One region of the Chromobacterium sp. W521 genome, then DNA from elsewhere that is predicted to be linked to it. Evidence: predicted binding sites of a transcription regulator. Region 1 holds the regulator's gene; each other region holds the start of a gene.
The links. Region 1 encodes FNR, which switches genes on or off when oxygen is low (the NO sensors DNR and NnrR bind a similar motif). Its sites were predicted from a motif close to TTGATNNNNATCAA; they were not measured.
Positions count from the first base shown of each region.

Region 2: the regulator FNR is predicted to act here: its motif matches at 2,926-2,939, upstream of ACUXV1_RS10045 (DUF3149 domain-containing protein).
Region 3: the regulator FNR is predicted to act here: its motif matches at 3,561-3,574, upstream of ACUXV1_RS07200 (M61 family metallopeptidase).
Region 4: the regulator FNR is predicted to act here: its motif matches at 2,099-2,112, upstream of pflB (formate C-acetyltransferase).

Region 1 is NZ_JBRBAF010000005.1:20,992-26,566, forward strand. It holds gene ACUXV1_RS08595 (inositol monophosphatase family protein) at 1-244, opposite strand, end outside; gene ACUXV1_RS08600 (RNA methyltransferase) at 448-1,227, shown strand; gene ACUXV1_RS08605 (DUF1853 family protein) at 1,217-2,140, shown strand; gene fnr (fumarate/nitrate reduction transcriptional regulator Fnr) at 2,422-3,168, opposite strand; gene hemN (oxygen-independent coproporphyrinogen III oxidase) at 3,278-4,684, shown strand; gene ACUXV1_RS08620 (alanine/glycine:cation symporter family protein) at 4,752-5,575, opposite strand, start outside.
Region 2 is NZ_JBRBAF010000005.1:317,616-323,190, forward strand. It holds gene ACUXV1_RS10035 (arginine deiminase) at 1-713, opposite strand, end outside; gene arcD (arginine-ornithine antiporter) at 801-2,240, opposite strand; gene ACUXV1_RS10045 (DUF3149 domain-containing protein) at 2,722-2,850, opposite strand; gene ACUXV1_RS10050 (CDP-6-deoxy-delta-3,4-glucoseen reductase) at 3,114-4,142, opposite strand; gene ACUXV1_RS10055 (NAD-dependent epimerase/dehydratase family protein) at 4,181-5,101, shown strand; gene trmB (tRNA (guanosine(46)-N7)-methyltransferase TrmB) at 5,138-5,575, shown strand, end outside.
Region 3 is NZ_JBRBAF010000004.1:141,956-147,530, reverse strand. It holds gene pepN (aminopeptidase N) at 1-1,625, opposite strand, end outside; gene ACUXV1_RS07200 (M61 family metallopeptidase) at 1,708-3,486, opposite strand; gene ccoN (cytochrome-c oxidase, cbb3-type subunit I) at 3,957-5,381, shown strand; gene ccoO (cytochrome-c oxidase, cbb3-type subunit II) at 5,398-5,575, shown strand, end outside.
Region 4 is NZ_JBRBAF010000015.1:90,106-95,680, forward strand. It holds gene pflB (formate C-acetyltransferase) at 1-2,025, opposite strand, end outside; gene ACUXV1_RS20465 (formate/nitrite transporter family protein) at 2,253-3,089, opposite strand; gene ACUXV1_RS20470 (HAAAP family serine/threonine permease) at 4,319-5,575, shown strand, end outside.

The DNA.
Region 1 (5,575 bases):
TCCACTCGTATTCCGACGAACCGATGCCTTTCGCGCCGGACTCTTCTGCTAGAATCGCGTGCTTGGGATAAGCTTCCAGAATGGAAGCGATGATGGACTCTTCCGCGGCGCGGTCCACTTCGGTCACGAAGTCATTGTGTTTCTTGCGCTCTACGCGCACCGCGTCGAGATTCAGCGACGCGCGCTGGATGACACTGCCGGCGCGGCGAGCGGCTTTCACCGCGACATTGAGCATCGGATGCATTGACGGCCTCTACACTTTCAACCATGACAAACGTCCGCCACATGACGCGACGTCTGCTAGTAACAATCTGGGTTAAGGAACAAGAAAAACCCGGCGCAATCGGGCAAGGCGGCATGCCTGCCCATCCGGCAAGCGCTGGCCTTGCGCGCAAAACGGCGCGCGGGCTTTTTCGATAAGCCGGCTATTTTAATGTGAAACTGCTGATGAATAAACCCCAAGTACCTGATTTTCTGAAAAACATTCGCGTGGTGTTGGCTCGCCCCAACCACCCCGGCAATATCGGCTCCGCCGCCCGGGCAATGAAGACCATGGGCCTGAGCCGGCTCTATCTGGTTGAACCCAAAGTGTTTCCCAGCGACGAAGCCAATACGCTGGCCTCCGGGGCGGTGGATCTTCTCGAACACGCCACCGTGGTGCCCAGCCTGGCCGAGGCGCTGCAAGACGTCACCATCGCCTGCGCGCTGACCAGCCGCCGCCGCGAGCTGACCACCCCGCTGTCCACCCCACGCCAAACCACGCCTGAACTAGTGGCCCGCGCCCGCGACGGCGAACAAGTGGCCCTGGTGTTCGGCAACGAAACCTTCGGCCTGTCGATCGAAGAAGTCGAGCAGTGCAACCGTCTGGTCACCATCCCCGGCAATCCGGACTACTTCTCGCTGAATCTGGCGATGGCGGTGCAGGTCATGACCTACGAGCTGTTCAGTCACACCGGCGTGGACGTCGATTATCTGCGCGCCGACAGCGACGCGGCGGCGCTGGGCGAGGTGGAGGGCTTCTGCGGCCATCTGGAACAGACCATGGACAAGATCGGCTACTTCCGCCGCCGCAACAGCGAGCGGATGATGCGCCGGATGCGCACCCTGTTCAACCGCGCCGGCATGCTGCGCGAGGAGATCGACATCCTGCGCGGCTTCCTCAAACAGGTGCAGCGCGCTGCCGACGGCGAAGTCCGTCGCGACGCGCCCGGACCGAATGGCGAATAGGCCGCCATTCACCCTGCCCTACGCGCATCCGGCGGTGCGCGATCTGGCTTTTCTTCTCACCGCGCCCTCCCCCTGGAAAAGCGGCGCGGACATTCCGCCGCACCGGCTGCTGGGCCCCGACGGCCCGGCGCTGCTGCAAGCGCTGGACGCTCATCCCGACGAGCTGCGGCACTGGCTGGCGCGCCAGCCCACCCGCCGCCTGGGTCATTACGCCGAGCGCTTGCTGTCGTTCTGGTTCCGCTTGGCGCCGCACATCGAACTAGTCGCCAGCAATCTGCCTGTGCGCGGTCCAGACGGCCGCACCGTCGGAGAATTCGACTTCCTTTTGCGCCTGGACGGCCAACCGCTGCATCTGGAAGCCGCCAGCAAGTTCTACCTGCAGCTGGGCCGCAGCGCCGATACGCTGACCGGTCCCAGCCTGCGCGACGCCTGGGCGCTGAAAGCCCATAAGCTGCAGACCCAACTGCGTCTATCCCGCCACCCCGCGGCGCAAGCGACGCTGCCGGAAGGCTTTGCCGGCTGCGCGGTCGGCGCCCGGCTCAGCGGCTGGCTGTTCCACGCTCAAGACACCTCGCCGGAACCGCCGCCCGGCGCCCTGCCGCTATACGGGCAATACTGGCCGCTGCGCGGCGACTGGCCTGCGTTGAACGCGGACTCCCGCTGGGCCTGGCTGCCCAGGCTCAGTTGGCTGGCGCCTGCGCGCCTCTCGCGGGAACACACCGCCGATGCGGCGGAACTGCGCGCGCGGCTGGAACAGGCAGAGGCACCGCAATTGCTTGCCGAACTGCAACCCGGCCCGGACGGCGACTGGCATGAAGTGGCGCGAGGCTTCGCCGTTCCGCCGGGATGGCCTCAAGAAGCGCCGTTGTCGCGCTTGTTGCGGCAAATCGCGGACTGCGCGCCGCCGCAATGAAAAAGGCAAGCCTCATGGCTTGCCTAAGAGGCTGTTCATAATCTGCTGCGCTTCGTGATACGCCCCACGGTGAGTACCGCTTCGAAATGCTCATGTACCACTTGACCATTCCGCTTTCTCAGCGGTTTTCGCCTTGTCTCGCTCTTGCTCGCTAGATTTTGAACTGGCTCTAAGAACCTGTTTACGATCCGCTTTCTCAGCCGTTTTCGCCTGACCTCCTCTTGTATCGCGAGATCATAAACACGCCTTGCGTCTTTCGAGGCTCCGCAGAAGCGGCGGGATCAATGACCGTTGGCGTGAGCGCAGCCGGAAATCAGCGCCTTCAACTCATCCACCATCACCAACTGGATGTGCTTGTGATCGACCGTGATCCAGCCTTGCTGCTGGAACTTGGACAACGTGCGGCTGACGGTTTCCAGTTTCAAACCCAGGAAGCTGCCGATTTCCTCGCGGCTCATGCGCAGGATGAAATCATTGGCGGCGAAGCCGCGAGTGGACAGACGCTGGGACAAATTGAGCAGGAAGGCGGCCAGGCGTTCTTCCGCCTTCATGTTGCCCAATAGCAACATTACATTTTGATCGCGAACGATCTCGCGGCTCATCAGTCGGTAGAAGTGGTGCTGCAAGGTGGGAATTTCGCGGCCCAGGCTCTCCATGCGGCTGAACGGCAACTCGCACACCTCGCTGTCCTCCAGCGCGATGGCGTCGCAACCGTGAACATTGGCGGAAATACCGTCCAAGCCCATTAGTTCGCCGGACATGTGAAAGCCGGTCACCTGCTCGCGGCCGTCCTGACTGGCCACGCTGGTCTTGAAGAAGCCGGTGCGCACCGCGAACAGCGAGCGGAAGCCCTCGCCGCTGCGGAACAGGTACTCGCCGCGCTTCAAACGGCGGCTTTGACGGATCACTGCGTCAAGCTGGGTCAGTTCCTCGCGGTTGAGCCCCACTGGCAGACAGAGTTCCTTCAGGCTGCAGTTGGAGCAGGAGACCTTCAGGTTATGCAAAGAGATATGGTTCTGATCGGACATGGCATGTTTAGTACAAGCTTGCGACGAAGCTTGACCCTTATCAAAGCGAAATTCGCAGGATTTCCGCAAATTTACCAGTCCACCAGAGGTTTTGCCATCCAAATACGACATGAAGACCACCCACCCATTTTCTCCTGCCCATTTTGAATTCGACCGCGCTCTGATTGAACGCCTCGACGGGACAGGTCCTAGATATACGTCATACCCGACAGCAGATCGCTTTACGCCGGGTTTTGCCGAAAGAGACTACATCCACTGGCTACGGCAGCGCAGCATCGGCGCCAACCGGAAACCTTTATCATTGTACGCTCATATACCTTTTTGCAACACTATCTGCTACTACTGCGGTTGCAACAAGATCATCACCAAGGATAGCGGCAAAGCCGACTTGTATCTGGACTACCTGGAAAAGGAAGTCCAGATGGTCGCCTCCTGTCTGGGGCGCCGAGAGCAGGTGATACAGCTGCATTTCGGCGGCGGCACCCCGACTTTCCTGTCCGACGCGCAACTGGAACGATTGATGACCTTGCTCAAGACTCATTTCGAGTTCTTGAAGGAGGGGGAGTATTCCATAGAAATAGACCCGCGCAAAGTCAGTGCGGCTACAATTTTCAAGCTGGCCGAATTAGGCTTCAACCGCATCAGCGTCGGCATTCAGGACTTCGAGCCCGCGGTGCAGCAGGCGGTGAACCGCGTGCAGTCCGAAGCGGAAACTCTAGAGGTGATCCAGGCGGCGCGCGACGCCGGCTTCAAATCCGTCAGCGTCGACCTGATCTACGGCCTGCCCTTGCAGACCCGTGAATCGGTGCGTCGCACGCTGGACAAAGTGATCGCCATAGGACCGGACCGGCTGGCGCTGTACAACTACGCCCATTTGCCCACCGTGTTCATGCCGCAACGCCGCATCAACGAGGCCGATCTGCCGTCGCCGGAAACCAAGCTGGACATCCTGCAGGACTCGGTGCAACGCCTGGCCGACGCCGGCTATGTGTTCATCGGCATGGATCACTTCGCCAAGCCGGACGACGAACTGGCCTCCGCCTTGCGCCAGGGCCGGCTGCAGCGCAATTTCCAGGGTTATTCCACGCATGCGGACTGCGACATGATTGGCCTTGGCGTGTCCTCCATCGGCAAGGTCGGCCCCTGCTACAGTCAGAGCGCCAAAGATCTGGACAGCTACTACGCGGCGCTGGACAGCGGCCATCTGCCGGTGCTGCGCGGGCTGACGCTGGACAATGACGACATCCTGCGCCGCAGCATCATCCAGGGTCTGATGTGCCGTTTCTCGCTGTCCGTGGAAGCGCTGGAGGAAATTCACGGCATCAACTTCGCCGAGTACTTTGCGGAAGAGTTGCCGCAGATCCGCGAATATCAGCAACTGGGGCTGCTGTCCTTCGACGGCGACTTCATCATGGTGGAACCCAAGGGCCGTCTCCTGATCCGCAATATCGCGATGATCTTCGATAAGCACCTGCGCGAGCGCCGCACCCAGGCTCGCTACTCCAAAACCATTTAAGCCAATCCCATGACAAAACAGCCCGCGTCTAAACGCGGGCTGTTTATCGTTGGAGCCTGGCAAAGGCTTACCAGATGTCTTTTTCCACCTTGGCCGCCAGTTCCGGGTAATCCGCCACCTTGAACACAGGGGTGGACTCGCCTTGCTTCAGCTGACGCTCATAGTCCTTCAACACGATGAAGAAGTAACGCGACAACAACACAATGGCCACCAGATTAATCAAGGCCATCAAGCCCATGGCGAAGTCGGCCATGTCCCATACCAGCGGCAAGCTGGCCACCGCGCCGAACATCACCATCGCCAGCACGATCAGTCGGAACACCAACAAGATCCACTTGTTGCTACGAATGAATTCGACATTGCCCTCGGCGTAAGCGTAATTGCCGATGATGGTGGAAAAGGCGAACAGGAACATCGCCACCGCCAAGAAGGACGCCCCGATCGGGCCGAACTGGGCCTCGATGGCCTTCTGCGTCAGCGCCACCCCGCTCAAACCCTGATCATGCACGCCGGACAACAGAATGATGGCCGCCGTGGCGGTACAGATCACCATGGTGTCGATGAAGACGCCGAACATCTGGATCGCGCCCTGGCTTGCCGGATGGCGCGAGGTCGCCGTCGCGGCGGCGTTGGGAGCGGAACCCATGCCCGCCTCATTGGAAAACAGACCGCGCTTGATACCCAGCATCATCGCCTGGCTCACGGCGTATCCGGCAAAACCGCCCGCGGCCTGCTCCAGACCAAAAGCGCTCTTGACGATCAACACAATCAGACCGGGCAACTCGGCGGCATGCACCGCCAACACATAGAAGGTCATCAGCAAATAGACGGCCGCCATCACCGGCACCAGCCATTCGGCCACCCGCGCCACCGAACGCACGCCGCCAAAGA
Region 2 (5,575 bases), 300 kb from region 1:
TGCGGGCTGGTGCGTTCCCCCATGCCGATCAGGACCACGCCGTTGCCGATAGGCATCACGTCGCCGCCTTCCAGCGTGGCCGGGCCATGCTCCTGGTCACAATCGCCCCACCATACTTTCACCTTGCCGGCGAACATCGGGTGGAATTTGTAGATGGATTGCAGGATCAGCGTTTCCTGACGGCGCGCCGGCCAGTACATCGGGTTCAACGTGACGCCTTCATAGATCCAGCAAGACGGGTCACGCTGGAACAGGCTGTTAGGCACCGGCGGCAGTACGAATTCAGACTGGTCCAGATAGCCGCCGAACAGGCCTTTCGGATCAAACGGCAGTTCGAACTTGGCGATGCCGCCCACCAGATGCTCGGCCAGTTGCGACGAAGGCATTTCGTCCAGCCAGCTGCGCAGGTCGCGCAACATGCCGATACCTACGTTGTCGGCCTTGACCTTGCGATCCAGAATCCAGGCGCGGGAGGCCTTGTCGTCCAATACTTTGGCCAGCGCATCGTGCACTTCCACCACTTCGATGCCGCGGGAGCGCATTTGCTCAACCATGTAGGCGTGGTCTTTCTGTGCGCGCTCTACCCAGATGACGTCGTCGAACAGCAGGCCGTGGCAGTTGTCCGGGGTCAGGCGCTTATGCGCCAGGCCGGGACGGCACACCATCACAGTTCGCAACTTGCCACACTCGGAATGAACACCAAACTTGGTCATGACAAACTCCTTAATGATATTGGGGGAGCTGGTGGAGGCCCGAGGATCTCGCGCGCCTCCGGTAATCTTCTTACTTCTAAATCCGACTTAGAGCGTCAGCGCTCCGGTGAGCAACTCGTAGCCGGCGAACAAACCCGCCACCACGATCAGCGCAGCCAGTACCGCTTCCGGACCGGTGAACGCTTTCTCGCCGCGTTCCTTGCGAGCCCACAGGTAGAACAGCAGACCCGGGGCGTACAACACCATCGACAGGAACAGATACTTCAGGCCGGCGGCGTAGATCAGCCAGATGCCGTAGACCGAAGCGATGGTGGCGATGCCGAACTCTTTGCCGCTGGACTCGCCCTGGGCGTAGCCCTCGCCGCGCTTGGCCACCAGCAAGGCATAGCCGGCGCACAGCAGGTAGGGAATCAGAATCATCGAGGTGGCCAGCGACAGCAGCGCCAGGTAGCCCGCGGAACTGAACAGCGTGATGATCAGGAACAGTTGGATCAGACCGTTGGTCAGCCACAGCGAGGCGGCCGGAGAACCATTGGCGTTGGTGGTGCCGAATACCTTGGGCATCACGCCGTCCTTGCCTGCCAGGTAGGGCGCTTCGGAAGCCAGCAGCGTCCAAGCCAACAACGCGCCGCCCACGGAGATCACCAGACCGGCGTTCATCAAGTTGGCGCCCCAGGGACCGATGGCTTTTTCCAGCACATAGGCGGTGGACGGGTTTTTCAGCGCGGCCAGTTCAGCCTGGGTCATGACGCCCAGCGACAGCACAGACACCGCAACCAGCAAGGCGATGGTCAGCAGGAAACCAATCACAGTGGCCTTGCCCACTTCTTTCATGTTTTCCGCACGGCTGGAGAACATCGATGCGCCTTCGATGCCGATGAACACCCATACCGTCACCAACATGGTGCTCTTCACTTGGTCGACAACCGAGCCGAGTTTGGTCGAGCCCCAGAAATCCAGGTTAAAGGTATCCACTTTGAAGGCGAAGATAACCAGCAGGATGAACAACGCCAGCGGGACCAGTTTGGCTACGGTGGTGATGGTGTTGATGAAGGCCGCGCCGTGCACGCCGCGCAGCACTAGGAAGTGCAAGGCCCACAACAGGATGGATGCGCAGACGATGGCGGTGGTGGTATTGCCCTCGCCGAACACAGGGAACCAGAAGGCCAGCGCCGAGAACATCACCACAAAATAGGATACGTTGCCGATCCAGGCCGAAATCCAGTAACCCCAGGCCGAGTTGAAGCCCATGTAGTTGCCGAAACCCGCCTTGGCGTAGCCATAAACGCCGCCTTCAACTTCCGGCTTGCGGTTGGCCAGCATCTGGAAGGCAAATGCCAGAGTCAACATCCCGAAGAAGGTAATCACCCAACCGATCAAGATAGCGCCGGCTCCGGCACCCGCCGCCATGTTCTGAGGCAGCGAGAAGATGCCGCCACCGATCATGGAGCCCACCACCAGAGCGGTCAGCGCGCCAAGCTTGAGCTTGGGAGCGCCGCCGCCTTGGGTTTCAGTTTCCGTAGACATTTTCGTTCTCCGTGAGAGTACATTAACCTGCAAATCTGTTGTTATATAATTAAATTCTTATCATCTGAGACAATGGTATACCTCGGATTTAGTGATCGCCAGAACAGTCGAACATCCGTTTGACCTGCATCAAATAGCTTCCCCTGCCCTATCTCACCCACTATGGCAATAGAACAAAAGCTTTATAGAACCCACCCATAAGAATGACAAAATAATAAAATGTGCAGCGCACAAAATATTCGCTTACTTTTCTTTTAAATAATTATTAATTATTGCTGCGTGAAATATTGCGGGAGAAAATTCAGAAAGGGGATATTCCGGCAAGCAGAAATCAAGACAAGCGCCTATCGACGTGATAAGCGATAAAAGAACGCTGGATCAAGAACAAGGCGTAAAACGCAAAAAAAAGTGGATGCGGCCCACCACCGCATCCACCAACACACACATCAAGAGGATAAACACATGCTGTTTGCTCGGACGCTCACTCCGGCTTTTTCACGTTCTTGAAAATCGCCACCAGAGCGCCTAGCACCACCAGGGTAGTCACCACAATGGTCACCAAGCTTAAAATGCCGACATCGTCGGAGAGAAGCAGAGTCAGAAGTTCCATCGCCACTCCTTTTCCGGGGCCACGCCCCATATAGGTTTCTTGACCCTCATCTTAGCCAGTTGGGGCGCCCGCCCATTGACCCAAATCAAATGGCATGCCTCACAAATTTGATGCAAGACAAATAAAAAGCCCCTGGCTCTAGCCAGGGGCTCATTTCCTAAAAATCAGCAACTTATATCATTACAGTTGCTCGAAAAGCGATACAGTCCGGATCCGTTCCATCTCAAAAATTGGCGCTCGTCATCCACGTCGAACCGATGCGCTCACTTGCTGCCGCCCATATCCTTGGACAGGAAAAACGCGTCGGAAAAGAATTCATCCTCCGGCAAGCCGCGTTCGCGCGTGAAGCTGCCGTGCGCGGCCTCCACCATCAGCGGCGCGCCGCAAGCGTAAACCTGATAGCCGGACAAATTTTCGAAATCCTCCAGCACCGCCTGATGAACAAAGCCGGTACGGCCCGCCCACTCGTCTGTCGGCAGCGCGTCGGACAACACCGGTATGAAGGTGATGTTGGGGTTCTGCGCCTGCCAGGCCCCGGCCAGTTCCGCCATATAGAGGTCGGCCTTGGTCCGCGCGCCCCAATAGAACACCATCTCGCGCTGGATTCCGCTGTGGATCGCATGCTCGATAATGCCCTTGACCGGCGCGAAGCCGGTGCCGCTGGCCACGAAGAGGATGGGCTTGTCGGAATCCTCGCGCAGGAAGAAGGAGCCCAGCGGGCCCTTGAAGCGCATGATTTCGCGTTCCTTCATCTGACTGAACACGTAGTCGGAGAACGAACCGCCAGGTTGATGACGGATGTGCAACTCTAGAAAAGCGTCGTCATGCGGCGCGTTGGCGATGGAGAAGCTGCGCTTCTTTCCATCCTTCATCAGGATGTCGATGTATTGACCAGCCTTGAACTGCAGGCGCTCCGATACCGGCAACTTGAGCTTGAGCACCGCCACGTCGTGGATTTTCTCGATTTTCTCTACACGGCACGGCAAGGTCTTGATCTGGATATCGCCCGCCCCAGCCACTTCGCGAGCCTCGATGGTGATGTCGCCCTGAGGGCGGGCGCAACAGAACAGAGCCAGCCCCTGGGCGCGTTCAGCCTCGGTCAGGGCTTTTTCCTGGAAACCATCCTGGCTCACTTCTCCATCCACTACCTTGCCTTTGCAGGCGCCGCATGCCCCGTCGCGGCAGCCGTAGGGCAGGCCCACTCCCTGACGCAAAGCCGCTTCCAATACGGTTTCATGCGGCTCGACGCCAAATGTATGCCCGCTGGGGAGCACTTTCACCTGCGCTGTCATCTGTTTCCTCTACTCAATATCTGGCTAAAATGCGCATCATGCGAACCCTGATGATCATCGGCGCCGGCGATGTCGCGCGCCGCGCTTTGCCGGAACTGACCCGCCGCTGGCGAGTGCTGGCGCTATGCCGCTCAAGCGCGAGCGCCGAAGCGCTGCGCCGACAGGGCGTCACGCCCATCCGGGGCGATCTGGACAACCCCGTCACTTTGCGCCGATTGGCCGGCCTGGCCGACGATCTGCTGCTGACCGCTCCCCCCCAGGAAACCGGCCGCAAGGACTTGCGCATGCGCAAGTTGTTGTCTGCGTTGGCAAAAGGTTGCAGGATACCACAGCGCCTAGTCTATATCAGCACCAGCGGCGTGTACGGCAATGCCGATGGCGCTTTGCTGGATGAAGGCGCCCGTCCTCGCCCGCACAACGATCGCGCCTTCCGACGCTTGGACGCCGAAACCCAATTGCGAAGCTTTGCCGCAGCCCACGGCAGCCAACTGACCGTGTTGCGCGCGCCGGGCATCTACGCCGACAACCGCCTTCCGCTGAGCCGTTTCGCCTCGCAAACGCCGCTGATCCGCCCGGAAGAGGACAGCTGGAGCAATCACATCCACGCCGACGACCTTGCCGCCGCCTGCGTGGCGGCATTGCGGCAATGCCGCGGCGGCCCTCGCGTATACAACGCCAGCGACGATCAGCCGCTTCCAATCAGCGAATGGTACCGCCGGCTCGCCGCCACGCTTGACCTGGTCTTGCCGCCCTTGCTGCCGCGCGAGGAAGTCCGCGCCCAGGTCTCCGCTGGTCTATGGTCGTATATGATGGAGTCCAGGCAGTTGGACAACAGGCGTTTGCGCCGGGAATTGCTGCCGGTATTCCGCTGGCCCGACACTGCCGTCTACCTGGCGGCGCTGGCCCAAGCGCCGGAACGCATCGCCGTCGCGCTCGCCTCGGCGGCCAAGATTCGGTAACATCGCGGTTTTTTTGAGTTTTCAGCAGGCTTCTCTATGGAAAATCCGGCATTTCAACGCGCCATCCGCAGCTTCGTCCTGCGCCAAGGCCATCTGTCCCCCGGCCAGCAACGCGCGATGGACGAAGGCATGCCGCGCTGGGGCATAGAATACCGCCCCGAGCGCATCGATCTGGAGCAGGCCTTCGGCCGCGCCGCGCCCAAAATTCTGGAGATCGGCTTTGGCATGGGCGGCGCCACCGCCGAAATCGCCGCCGCCAATCCGGATCAAGACTACCTGGGCGTGGAAGTGCACTCTCCCGGCGTCGGCAATCTGTGCAAGCTGATCGCGGAAAAAGAATTGAGCAATCTGCGCATCATCCGACACGACGCGGTGGAGGTGCTGGATCACATGCTGGCCGACGGCAGCCTGGATGGAGTGCATATTTTCTTCCCCGACCCCTGGCACAAGAAACGCCACAACAAACGGCGCTTG
Region 3 (5,575 bases), on a different contig from region 1:
CCGCGCAGCAGCGAAGGCACCGGCTCGGCCGGCACGCCGACGAAGGTGAAGCTCTGCTCCGCCGCCTTGACGTCCAGCACGCGGGTGCCGCCCTGCGCTTCGGCTTCGCCCTCCAGCTGCAGCGGCAGGTCGGCGCCGTCGGCGCCCACCAGGCCCAAAGCCAGCGGGATGTGGAACGGCTGCTTCAGTTCTTGCCCCGGCGTGGGCGGGCAGGATTGACGCACATTCAACGTGTAGCTACGCGCCACGCTGTCGTAGCGGCCGCTGACGCTGAGCACCGGGGTGCCGGCCTGGCTGTACCACAAGCCGAACTGGCCCAGGTCCACGTCGTTGGCGTCGGCCATTGCCGCCCGGAAGTCGTCGCAGGTCACCGCCTGGCCGTCATGGCGCTTGAAATACAAGTCCATGCCCTTGCGGAAACCCGCTTCGCCCAGCAGAGTGTGATACATGCGCACCACTTCCGCGCCTTTTTCATACACCGTCATGGTGTAGAAATTGTTCATCTCGATATAGCTGTCCGGGCGGATGGGGTGGGATGTGGGGCCCGCGTCCTCGGGGAACTGGTGAGCCCGCAGGCCCTTGACGTCCTCGATGCGCTTGACCGCGCGGCTGCTCATGTCGGCGCCGAATTCCTGGTCGCGGAACACGGTCAGCCCTTCTTTCAGCGATAGCTGGAACCAGTCTCGGCAGGTCACGCGGTTGCCGGTCCAGTTGTGGAAGTATTCGTGGCCGATCACTCGCTCCACGCCTTGGAAGTCGGCGTCGGTGGCGGTGTCCTTGCGCGCCAGCACGTACTTGGTGTTGAAGACGTTGAGGCCCTTGTTCTCCATCGCCCCCATATTGAAGTCGCCGACGGCGACGATCATATAGATGTCCAGGTCGTATTCCAGGCCAAAGCGCTGCTCGTCCCACTTCATCGAGTGCTTCAGGGACTCCATCGCATGCTGGGTCTTGTCCTGATCGGCGGGTTCGGTCCAGATCTCCAGCGCCACTTCGCGGCCGCGCATGGTGACGAATTTGTCCTTCAGCGCCGTCAGTTTTCCGGCTACCAAGGCGAACAGATAAGACGGCTTCTTATACGGATCCACCCACTTCACCCAGTGGCGCTTTTTGTCCACCATGCCCTCGCCCACCTTGTTGCCGTTGGAGAGCAGCACCGGGAATTTGTGCTTGTCGGCCATGATGGTGGTGGTGAACTTGGCCATCACGTCGGGACGATCCAGATAATACGTGATCTTGCGGAAGCCCTCCGGTTCGCACTGGGTAAACAGATTGCCGTTGGACGCGTACAAACCCATCAGGCTGGTGTTGGCCGCCGGATCAATCTCGGTCTCCACTTCCAGGATGAAGCTGTCGGGCACGCCGCGCACGGTCAGTTGTTCGTCGGCCAGCGCGTAGCCGCTTTCGTCCAGACGCTCTCCGTCCAGCGTTACCGCCACCAGCGCGGCACTGCCGTCCAGCACCAGATCGTCCTGGCGCGCGGCCTTGTCATTACGGGTTACCACCAAGCGCGCGTGCACGCGGGTGGCGTCGTCTTCGATGTCGAAGCTCAGATCGACCCGGTCAATCAGAAAAGCGGGGGCTGCGTAGTCGTTGCGGTACTTGACTTGCGGCTGTTGAGCCATGTCTACGTCTCCTTCGATGCCGGCTGCGCCGGTCTTGGCTGGAGGGGAACGGCGCCTGGGAACGGCGCCGTCCCGATGAATGTTAGCGGCGCAGCCACCGGGCGCCGTCGTCCTGCAACAGCAACCGACAGGCGTCGGCAGGCGCGGCTTGCAGCTCCACTTGCGCGCTGATCAGTTCGTCGCGGCGGAACCAATGCAGTTTAAGCTTATCGCCCGGCTGATAACGCGCCAGCGCCTTGTCCAGATCCACCGCTTTGAGCTTGTCTATCGCCACGATCACGTCGCCCCCGGACAGGCCGGCGCGCTGCGCCACCCCGCCGTCGTAGACGTTGATCACGCGCACGCCCTGGGCCTCGGCCACCGCCTTGACGCCCAGGCTGGCCGGAGCCGGCTTGCCGTTCAACACCAGGCCGCCGCGATCGCCGGCGTTGGCGGCCGGCTCAAAGCGCAGTTCCACGCCCTGGGTAGCCAGCAGCTGGGCCAGCGGCAAGGGCTCGACGCCGCGCAATGCTTGATCGAAGAAGGCTTTGAGATCCAGGCCGGTAACGGCCTGCGCCTGTTTTTCCCACTCGTCCTCGGCCAAACCCTTGCCGTCGTCCAGCCACTTGCGCCACAGCGCCCGCATCACATCGTCCAGCGACTGACGGCCCTGGCTGTCGCGGCGTATGGTCAAGTCCAGCGCCAACGCGGCCAGCGCGCCCTTGGTGTAATAGCTGACGATGCTGTTGGGGCTGTTTTCGTCTTGCCGGTAATACTTGGTCCAGGCTTCGAAACTGGATTGCTCCAAGGTCTGCTTCAGGCGGCCGGCGCCGCGCTCCACGCCGCTGATGGTCTCCGCCAGCAGGCCCAGATAGCGCTTTTCATCGATCAGACCGCAGCGCACCAGGCTCAGGTCGTCGTAATAGGAAGTGATGCCCTCAAAGGCCCACAACAAACGGGTGTAGCCCTCCTGGTTCAGATCATAGGGCGTGAACGCCGCCGGCTTCATCCGCTTGACGTTCCAACTATGGAAGTATTCGTGGCTGATCAGACCCAACAGTTTCAGATAGCCGTCGCCGATCTCCTCAACGCCCTGTTGCGGCAAATCGTCGCGATTGGCCACCAGCGCGGTGGAAGCGCGATGCTCCAGACCGCCGTAGATGTCTTTGCCGACGAAAAGCATGAACACATAGCGTTCGAACGGAGCCGGCTCGCCAAACAATTTGATCTGGTATTCGCAAATTTTCTTGGTGTCGCGCGCCAAGCGCTTGAGGTCGGCGCGGAAACGACCGGAGACAACGAATTCGTGCGGTACGCCGCAGGCTTTGAAGCTGACTCGCTCGAAGGCGCCCAACTCCACAGGATGGTCGATCAACTCGTCGTAGGAAGCCGCCTGATAGCCGCCGAAGCCGGTTTTCTTGTCCGCGCCGCGCGCCGGCAGACTGGTCGCCACTTTCCAATCGGCGTAGGCCTTGCCTTCCGGCGGCAGGATCTCCACCGCGCAGGCCTCGTTTTCATAGCCGTCCACCGCCAGGAAAACGCTGCTGCCGTTATAGAAGCCGCGCTCCGCGTCCAGATACGCTCCGCGCACGGACAGATCAAACGCATAAACTTTATAGCGCAGAACCAGCACGCCCTTGACCGACGCGGCTTGCCAGCTGTTTTTTGTCAACTGGACCAGCTGCACCGCTTTTCCCGCGGATTCCGCGCGAATTTCCACAATATGCCTGGAGAACTCCCGGATCATGTAACTACCGGGAATCCAAGCCGGCAAGGAGAAAATCTGGCCGTTCTTTGCGGGTTTGGAAACGGTCAGGACGACCTCGAAAAGATGCGCCTCAGGGGCGCGGGGACATAGGGTGTAGCGGACGGAAACGGTCATGATCTGCCTGCAATCGTTGCAAAACCTTCTGATTTTAGCACTTGCCGCGGGTAAACGCTGCGTTTTATGACATCTTGATCCAGGTCAAGAAGGCTGGGCCGCCAGACAATACAATCTCGCCAGTAGCAACAGTATTTGCAAGAACTGTCACGCTCGCTTGAGACATAAATAAAGACAAATGGGAAAGCGACATCCCCGGCCGTCCAAACTGGCCCGATATGGGTAATTGATTTAGAATGCCGGGTTAACTAAATGGGGAAATTGCGCTGTCGCAATACGGGATGAACTGCTAATACAGACATCAGTACCGCTGCGATCTGGGTCAAGCGCTTGATTTTAATAAAAGTCGTTTTCCCTACGGCTTCGTCTGGATACAGTCACATCAGTACAGATTGGGACAGTCGCCCGGACTTCAAGCCGTCGATTAGATATGTCACGTTCTGAGTTAGCAACCTTGGAGAAAACCCTAAATGGAAACGCAATCCACTTATAACTATAAGGTGGTGCGCCAATTTGCCATCATGACCGTCGTGTGGGGCATTGTCGGCATGTTGGTGGGCGTCATCATTGCGGCCCAACTGGTCTGGCCCGATTTGAACTTCGGCCCCTGGTTCCACTTCGGCCGCCTGCGCCCGCTGCACACCAATGCGGTCATCTTCGCCTTCGGCGGCTGCGGTTTGTTCGCCACTTCCTACTACGTAGTGCAGCGTACCTGTAACGTCCGGCTGATCTCCGACAAGCTCGCCGCCTTCACCTTCTGGGGCTGGCAGCTGGTGATCGTGCTGGCCGCCATCACCTTGCCGCTGGGCCTGACCACCAGCAAGGAGTACGCCGAGCTGGAATGGCCGATCAAGCTCCTGATCGCGGTGATCTGGGTTGTTTACGCCATTGTTTTCTTCGGCACCATCGCCATCCGCAAGGTCAAGCACATCTACGTGGCCAACTGGTTCTACGGCGCCTTCATCCTGGCCGTGGCCCTGCTGCACATCGTCAACTCCGCCTTCGTGCCGGTGTCGCTGTGGAAATCCTACTCCGCCTACTCCGGCGCCGTGGACGCCATGGTGCAATGGTGGTACGGCCATAACGCCGTGGGCTTCTTCCTGACCGCCGCCTTCCTGGGCATGATGTACTACTTCATCCCGAAACAGGCTGGCCGTCCGGTTTACTCCTACCGCCTGTCCGTAGTGCACTTCTGGGCGCTGATCTTCACCTATATGTGGGCCGGCCCTCACCACCTGCACTACACCAGCCTGCCGGACTGGACCCAATCCGTAGGCATGGTGTTCTCCCTGGTGCTGCTGGCTCCGAGCTGGGGCGGCATGATCAACGGCATCATGACCCTGTCGGGCGCTTGGCATAAGCTGCGCACCGACCCGGTGCTGAAATTCCTGGTGGTATCGCTGTCCTTCTACGGCATGTCCACCTTCGAAGGCCCGATGATGTCGATCAAGACCGTCAACGCCTTGTCTCACTACACCGACTGGACCATCGGCCACGTGCACTCCGGCGCGCTGGGCTGGGTGGGCTTCATCACCATCGGTTCCATGTACTACCTGATTCCCCGCCTGTTCGGCCGCGAATCCATGTTCAGCCTGAAGCTGGTTGAAGCCCATTTCTGGCTCGCCACCGTCGGCGTGGTGCTGTACATCGCCGCATTGTGGATCTCCGGCGTGACCCAGGGCCTGATGTGGCGCGCGCTGAACCCGGACGGCACCCTGACCTACGCTTTCGTTGAGGCGGTCAAAGCCACCTATCCGTACCACTTCGTGCGTCTGCTTGGCGGCTTCCTGTACCTGCTCGGCATGTTCCTGATGGCCTACAACACCTTCCGCACCGTAACCGCGGGCCGTGCCGTAGACGCCAAGATTCCGGCCATCACCGCCCACGCTCATTGAGGCGCAAGGAAACATCATGGATAAGATACAAAAACTGATCGAAGAACACGTCGGCTATCTGATCGTGTTCACCCTGCTGGTCGTCAGCGTGGCCGGCCTGGTGGAAATCCTGCCGCTGGCCTTCCAGAAATCGACCACTCAGCCGGTGGCCGGCGTCAAGCCCTACACCGCCGTGCAGCTGGCTGGCCGCGACA
Region 4 (5,575 bases), on a different contig from region 1:
GCTATGGCCCAGCGCGTCCGGGGTGGCGGAGGCGGTCCAGCTGATGCCGTCCAGCGCGGCTTCATACGGCAGCTTGGCTACCGATGCGCCCGCGGCGACAAAGCCTTTCACGTCGCGGCCGTTCATCGGGTTGGCGCCCGGGGCGAACGGTTCGCCGGCGCGGCGGCCGCACGGGGTGTTGCCGGTTTTCTTGCCGTACACCACGTTGGAGGTGATGGTGAGCACGGATTGAGTCGGCATGGCGTTGCGGTAGAAGTGCGGCTGGGCCTTGATCTTCTCCATGAAGGTTTCGGTCAGCCATACCGCGATGCTGTCGGCGCGGTCGTCGTTGTTGCCGTAAGCCGGGTAGTCGCCTTCAATCTTGTAGTCCACCGCCAGGCCCGCTTCGTTGCGGATGATGTGCACTTTGGCGTACTTGATGGCGGACAGGGAGTCGGCGGCCACGGACAGGCCGGCGATGCCGCAAGCCATGGTGCGCAGGATGTCGCGGTCGTGCAGCGCCATTTCGATGCGTTCGTAGGCGTATTTGTCGTGCATGTAGTGGATGCAGTTCAGCGCCTTGACGTAAGTGGCGGCCAGCCAGTCCATCAGCAGGTCGAACTTGGGCATCAGTTCTTCGTAGGTCAGCACGTCGCTCTTGATCGGCTCGAAGCCCTTGGCCACTTGCACGCCGGATTTTTCATCCACGCCGCCGTTGATGGCGTAGAGCATGGCTTTGGCCAGGTTGGCGCGGGCGCCGAAGAACTGCATTTGCTTGCCGATGCGCATCGCGGACACGCAGCAGGCGATGCCGTAGTCGTCGCCCCAGTGCGGACGCATCAGGTCGTCGTTTTCGTACTGGATGGAGCTGGTGTCGATGGACACTTTGGCGCAGAAGTCCTTGAAGCCGCGCGGCAGCTGGGTGGACCACAACACGGTCAGGTTGGGTTCCGGCGCCGGGCCCAGGTTGTACAGGGTGTTGAGGAAGCGGAAGCTGTTCTTGCTCACCAGGGTGCGGCCGTCTTCGCCCATGCCGCCGATGGATTCGGTTACCCAGGTCGGGTCGCCGGAGAACAGTTGATCGTATTCCGGGGTGCGCAGGAAGCGCACGATGCGCAGCTTGATCACCAGGTCGTCGATCATTTCCTGGGCTTGTTCTTCAGTCAGCGCGCCGGAGGCCAGATCGCGCTCGATGTAGACGTCCAGGAAAGTGGCAACGCGGCCGAAGGACATGGCGGCGCCGTTTTGTTCTTTCACGGCGGCCAGGTAAGCGAAGTAAGTCCACTGCACCGCTTCGCGGGCGTTGACGGCCGGGCGGCTGATGTCGAAGCCGTACTTGGCGGCCATCTGCTTCAGTTCGTCCAGCGCGCGGAATTGTTCGGACAGTTCTTCGCGCAGGCGCAGCACGTCTTCGTTGAAAACGGCGTCGTCCAGATCATGGAATACTTTTTGGCGTTCGGCGCGCAGGAAGTCGGTGCCGTACAGGGCCACGCGGCGGTAGTCGCCAATGATGCGGCCGCGGCCGTAGGCGTCGGGCAGGCCGGTGATCACGCCGGATTTACGCGCGGCCATGATGTCCGGGGTGTAGGTGTCGAACACGCCCTGATTGTGGCTCTTGCGATAGTGGGTCCACACATCCTTGATGACCGGGTCCAGCTTGAAGCCAAAGGCTTCCAGGCCGTTCTCAACCATGCGCAGGCCGCCATTGGGCATGATGGCGCGCTTGAGCGGAGCATCGGTTTGCAGGCCGACGATGACTTCGCTGGCTTGGTCGATGTAGCCGGCGTCATGCGCGGTGATGGAGCTGCCGCGGTCCGCGGATACATCCAGCACGCCACGGGCGCGTTCTTCTTTCAGCAACTCGCTCAGGGTGTCCCACAGCTTTTGGGTACGCGCGGTAGCGGGCGCCAGGAAGCTGGCGTCGCCTTCATACGGCTTGTAGTTCAGCTGGATGAAGTTGCGGACATCCACCTTGCTTTGCCATTCACCACCGGTGAAATCGCGCCAGGGGTTGGCTTGAGTCGCGTCACGATTCAGAGCATCCATGTGTGCCTCCTAGTAACTATCAGTAAATGTTGAGTACTGAACATATTGTACATTCGGTTTCGAAAAAAATCGTTTGATAAAGATCAACTGCCGCAGACTAAAACGCAGTCGGCCCCACAAACGCAGCACCCGTAAAAAACCAGAAAAAATTCTTTATTTTCAATACCATGAAAACCACAGAAAACACGTCGCCATTGTAATCGGCGCGTTACATTCGAAAACGAACATCAAACACGACTTCCGAGCACCGTCGCGGCCGGTTTTGCGGCTTCGCGCCGCACCGGCAGGGTGTGGCGCTCCAACAGGTAAACCACCAGGCCCACGCCCAGCGCGCCGCCAGCGATATTGCCCAAGGTGGCCGGAATCATATTGTGCAGGATGGCGGCGGCGTCCAGGCCTTGCATGCCGTGCAGCAGAGCCAGCGAGAAGAAGGCCATATTGGCGATGCTGTGCTCAAAGCCGGAGAAGAAGAACACGAAGACCAGCAGCAGGATCATCAGCATCTTGGCGGCGTCCCCGGCCATGCGCAGCGGCACCCACACCGCCAGACAGATCACCCAGTTGCACAGCGCGCCCTTCCAGAAAATTTCCCAACCGCCGGCGTGCACTTTGTGCGCGGCCACGTTGAACAGCAGGTGGTCGGCCGGCAGGTTGCCCATGCCGCCCGCTCCGGCGAACACCGCGGTGAACAGCAACACGCCCAGCAGATTGCCCAGGTAGACCATGGCCCAGCTGCGCAGCAGGTTGCACACGTGGCAATCGCCGCTGAGCACGCCCACGCTGAAGTACATGACGTTGCTGGTGAACAGCTCCAGTTTGCAGACGATGATGCTAACCAGAGCCACACCAAAGAAGCCGGCCACGGCGATGTAGTAGCCGGGGGAGCCGACGGCGAAGAAGACCTGGCCCAGCTTGAGGCTGACGCTGAGCACTACGGCGATCAGCGCGCCGGCCATGCCGGCGCTTAACAGGTAGCGCCCAGGGTGCTGTCGCAGCACGGTCTGTTTGGAGGCGGCTTCGGCCGCGACATAGGCGAGTGTGGAGGCGTGGTTCATATTTTTCATTTCGCGAGCTTGGGCAGAGCCGCCTGCGTGCGGGTCAACCTTATTAGGAAGCCTATCAACTGACTATGCCGTCTCTAAGGATGCCCGGCGGAGAGGCCGGCTCAAGCCCAGTTGCTGCAATGCGTTTGTTGGCTGCCTGGGTGGTTGGTTCCCACGCGAACGGGTGCACGGATTGTTGGTTCACGAAAATTTTATGTTCGGAATGCTTCATTCTTGTTTGATAACCATCAAACCTAGGTCTTTCCGTCGCGCGCTCGGATTCACAACTTTCTCACTGCTCATCCACTACATGCTTTTTGACTACTCAAGATCCAGCTGCGCCACCTTTGTTTCCAGTAAGACGCCATCTCCCGCCAAGTTTGCGCGATAAGCAACACATACAAAACCCTTAAAAATCATAACTTTGCACAAAAAACAAACGTTTGAAAGCCATGAACATGTTAGAAAACAACCAAATATTGTTCGTTTTAAAATATTTTTGTTCGTTTTCGAACATATTTTATGCCTTAAATTTCATATTTTCATACTTCCCGGAGCGCCGCCCGCTATGCTGATATAGTGGTTTCCCTAACGAAGCGCAGGCCGTTCCGCTGCTTGCAAGCCCCCTTCCCCAAGCTTCCCTCCCCAAGAAAAATCACAAAATATCCATTTATAGTCAACAGCTTAAATACAAACTCACAAGCCAAAAACCCGCCTGAACAGACAACGGCAAGGCCACCTGTACACAAGAGCGAATATGCCATTGAAGTGTTCGAAAATGATGAAACTAGCCCGAACAACCCGCTATGGCATCGATTTTTCGACACCTCTACGCTCGAATCCATTCAGACATGAAAAGCAAAGCAACACGAAAGCAAGACAAATCGAAAATTGGCACACTTTTGAATCGAGCCATTTTTCTTGAAATAATCATGCATCAAACACAATTTTTCGCAATTTAATGCTAATAAAACGAAATCATCATGTTATTTGTAAGTCATGGGTTCTAAATAGTATTTGTTCGGATGTTCGTTTTGCTTCAAAATAAAGTTGATTAGAATCAACTGATGTTCTGAAATGTGTAACCACCGCAGTACAACTGCCTATACCATGCACATCAATGAAAGCCGGCAATCACTAATCAGCGGTTCCAGCTACTGACCAAAAGTCTAGCAAGAGATGAAAACGACGCGCCGCCGAGCGACGCGCCAAAACGATTACCCCATTTGTCTTTTATGAAGGCCAATATCATGTCTCAAGCCGTTTCCACCCCCCTGCCCAAATCAGGCGCTTCGTCCTCCTGGACCAAGCAAGATACCGTCTGGATGTTGGGCCTGTACGGCACCGCCATTGGCGCCGGCACCCTGTTCCTGCCCATCAACGCCGGCATCGGCGGCCTGTGGCCGTTGATCGTCATGGCACTGCTGGCCCTGCCGCTGACCTTTTTCGCTCACCGCGGCCTCACCCGTTTCGTGCTGTCCAGCTCCAAGCCGGGCGCGGACATCACTGAAGTAGTGGAAGAGCACTTCGGCGTGGGCGCCGGCAAGCTGATTACCCTGCTGTACTTCTTCGCCATCTACCCCATCTTGTTGGTGTACAGCGTGGCCATCACCAACACCGTGCAGTCCTTCATGGTCAACCAGTTGGGCGTATCCGCTCCGCCGCGCGCCATTCTGTCGCTGATCCTGATTCTGGGTCTGATGGCCATCGTGCGCCTGGGCGAGAAGATGATCGTCAAGGCCATGAGCGTGCTGGTTTACCCGTTTGTCGCCTGCCTGATGCTGCTGGCCCTGTACCTGGTTCCGGAATGGAACGGCGCGGCCATCCAGCAAGCCGGCAGCCTGGGCGACGCCCTGTCCCATGGCGCCTTCTACAAAACGCTGTGGCTGGCCATCCCGGTAATGGTGTTCTCCTTCAACCACTCGCCCATCATTTCTTCCTTCTCCGTTGACCAGCAGAAGCTGCATGGCGACGCCGCAGAACCGGCCGCCGGCCGCGTGCTGATCCGCGCTCACGTCATGATGGTGCTGTCCGTGATGTTCTTCGTGTTCAGCTGTGTATTCAGTCTGTCCCCGGCCGATCTGGCCGCCGCCAAAGCGCAGAACATTTCCATCCTGTCCTACCTGGCCAACCACTTCCGCAACCCGGTGATTGAATGGGTGGCTCCGCTGATCGCCATCGTCGCTATCAGCAAGTCCTTCCTGGGTCACTACCTGGGCGCCAAAGAAGGCTTCAACGGCCTGGTGATCAAGCAGCTGCGCCAGAGCGGCAAGTCCATCGAGACCGCCAAGCTGGACCGCTTCACCGCCGTGTTCATGATCATCACCACCTGGGCCGTGGCCACGTTCAACCCCAGCATCCTGGGCATGATCGAAACCCTGGGCGGCCCGGTCATCGCGATGCTGCTGTTCCTGATGCCGATGTACGCCATCGCCAAAGTGCCGTCCATGAAGAAATACTCCGGCGCTGCCAGCAACATCTTCGTGGTTCTGATCGGTCTGATCGCC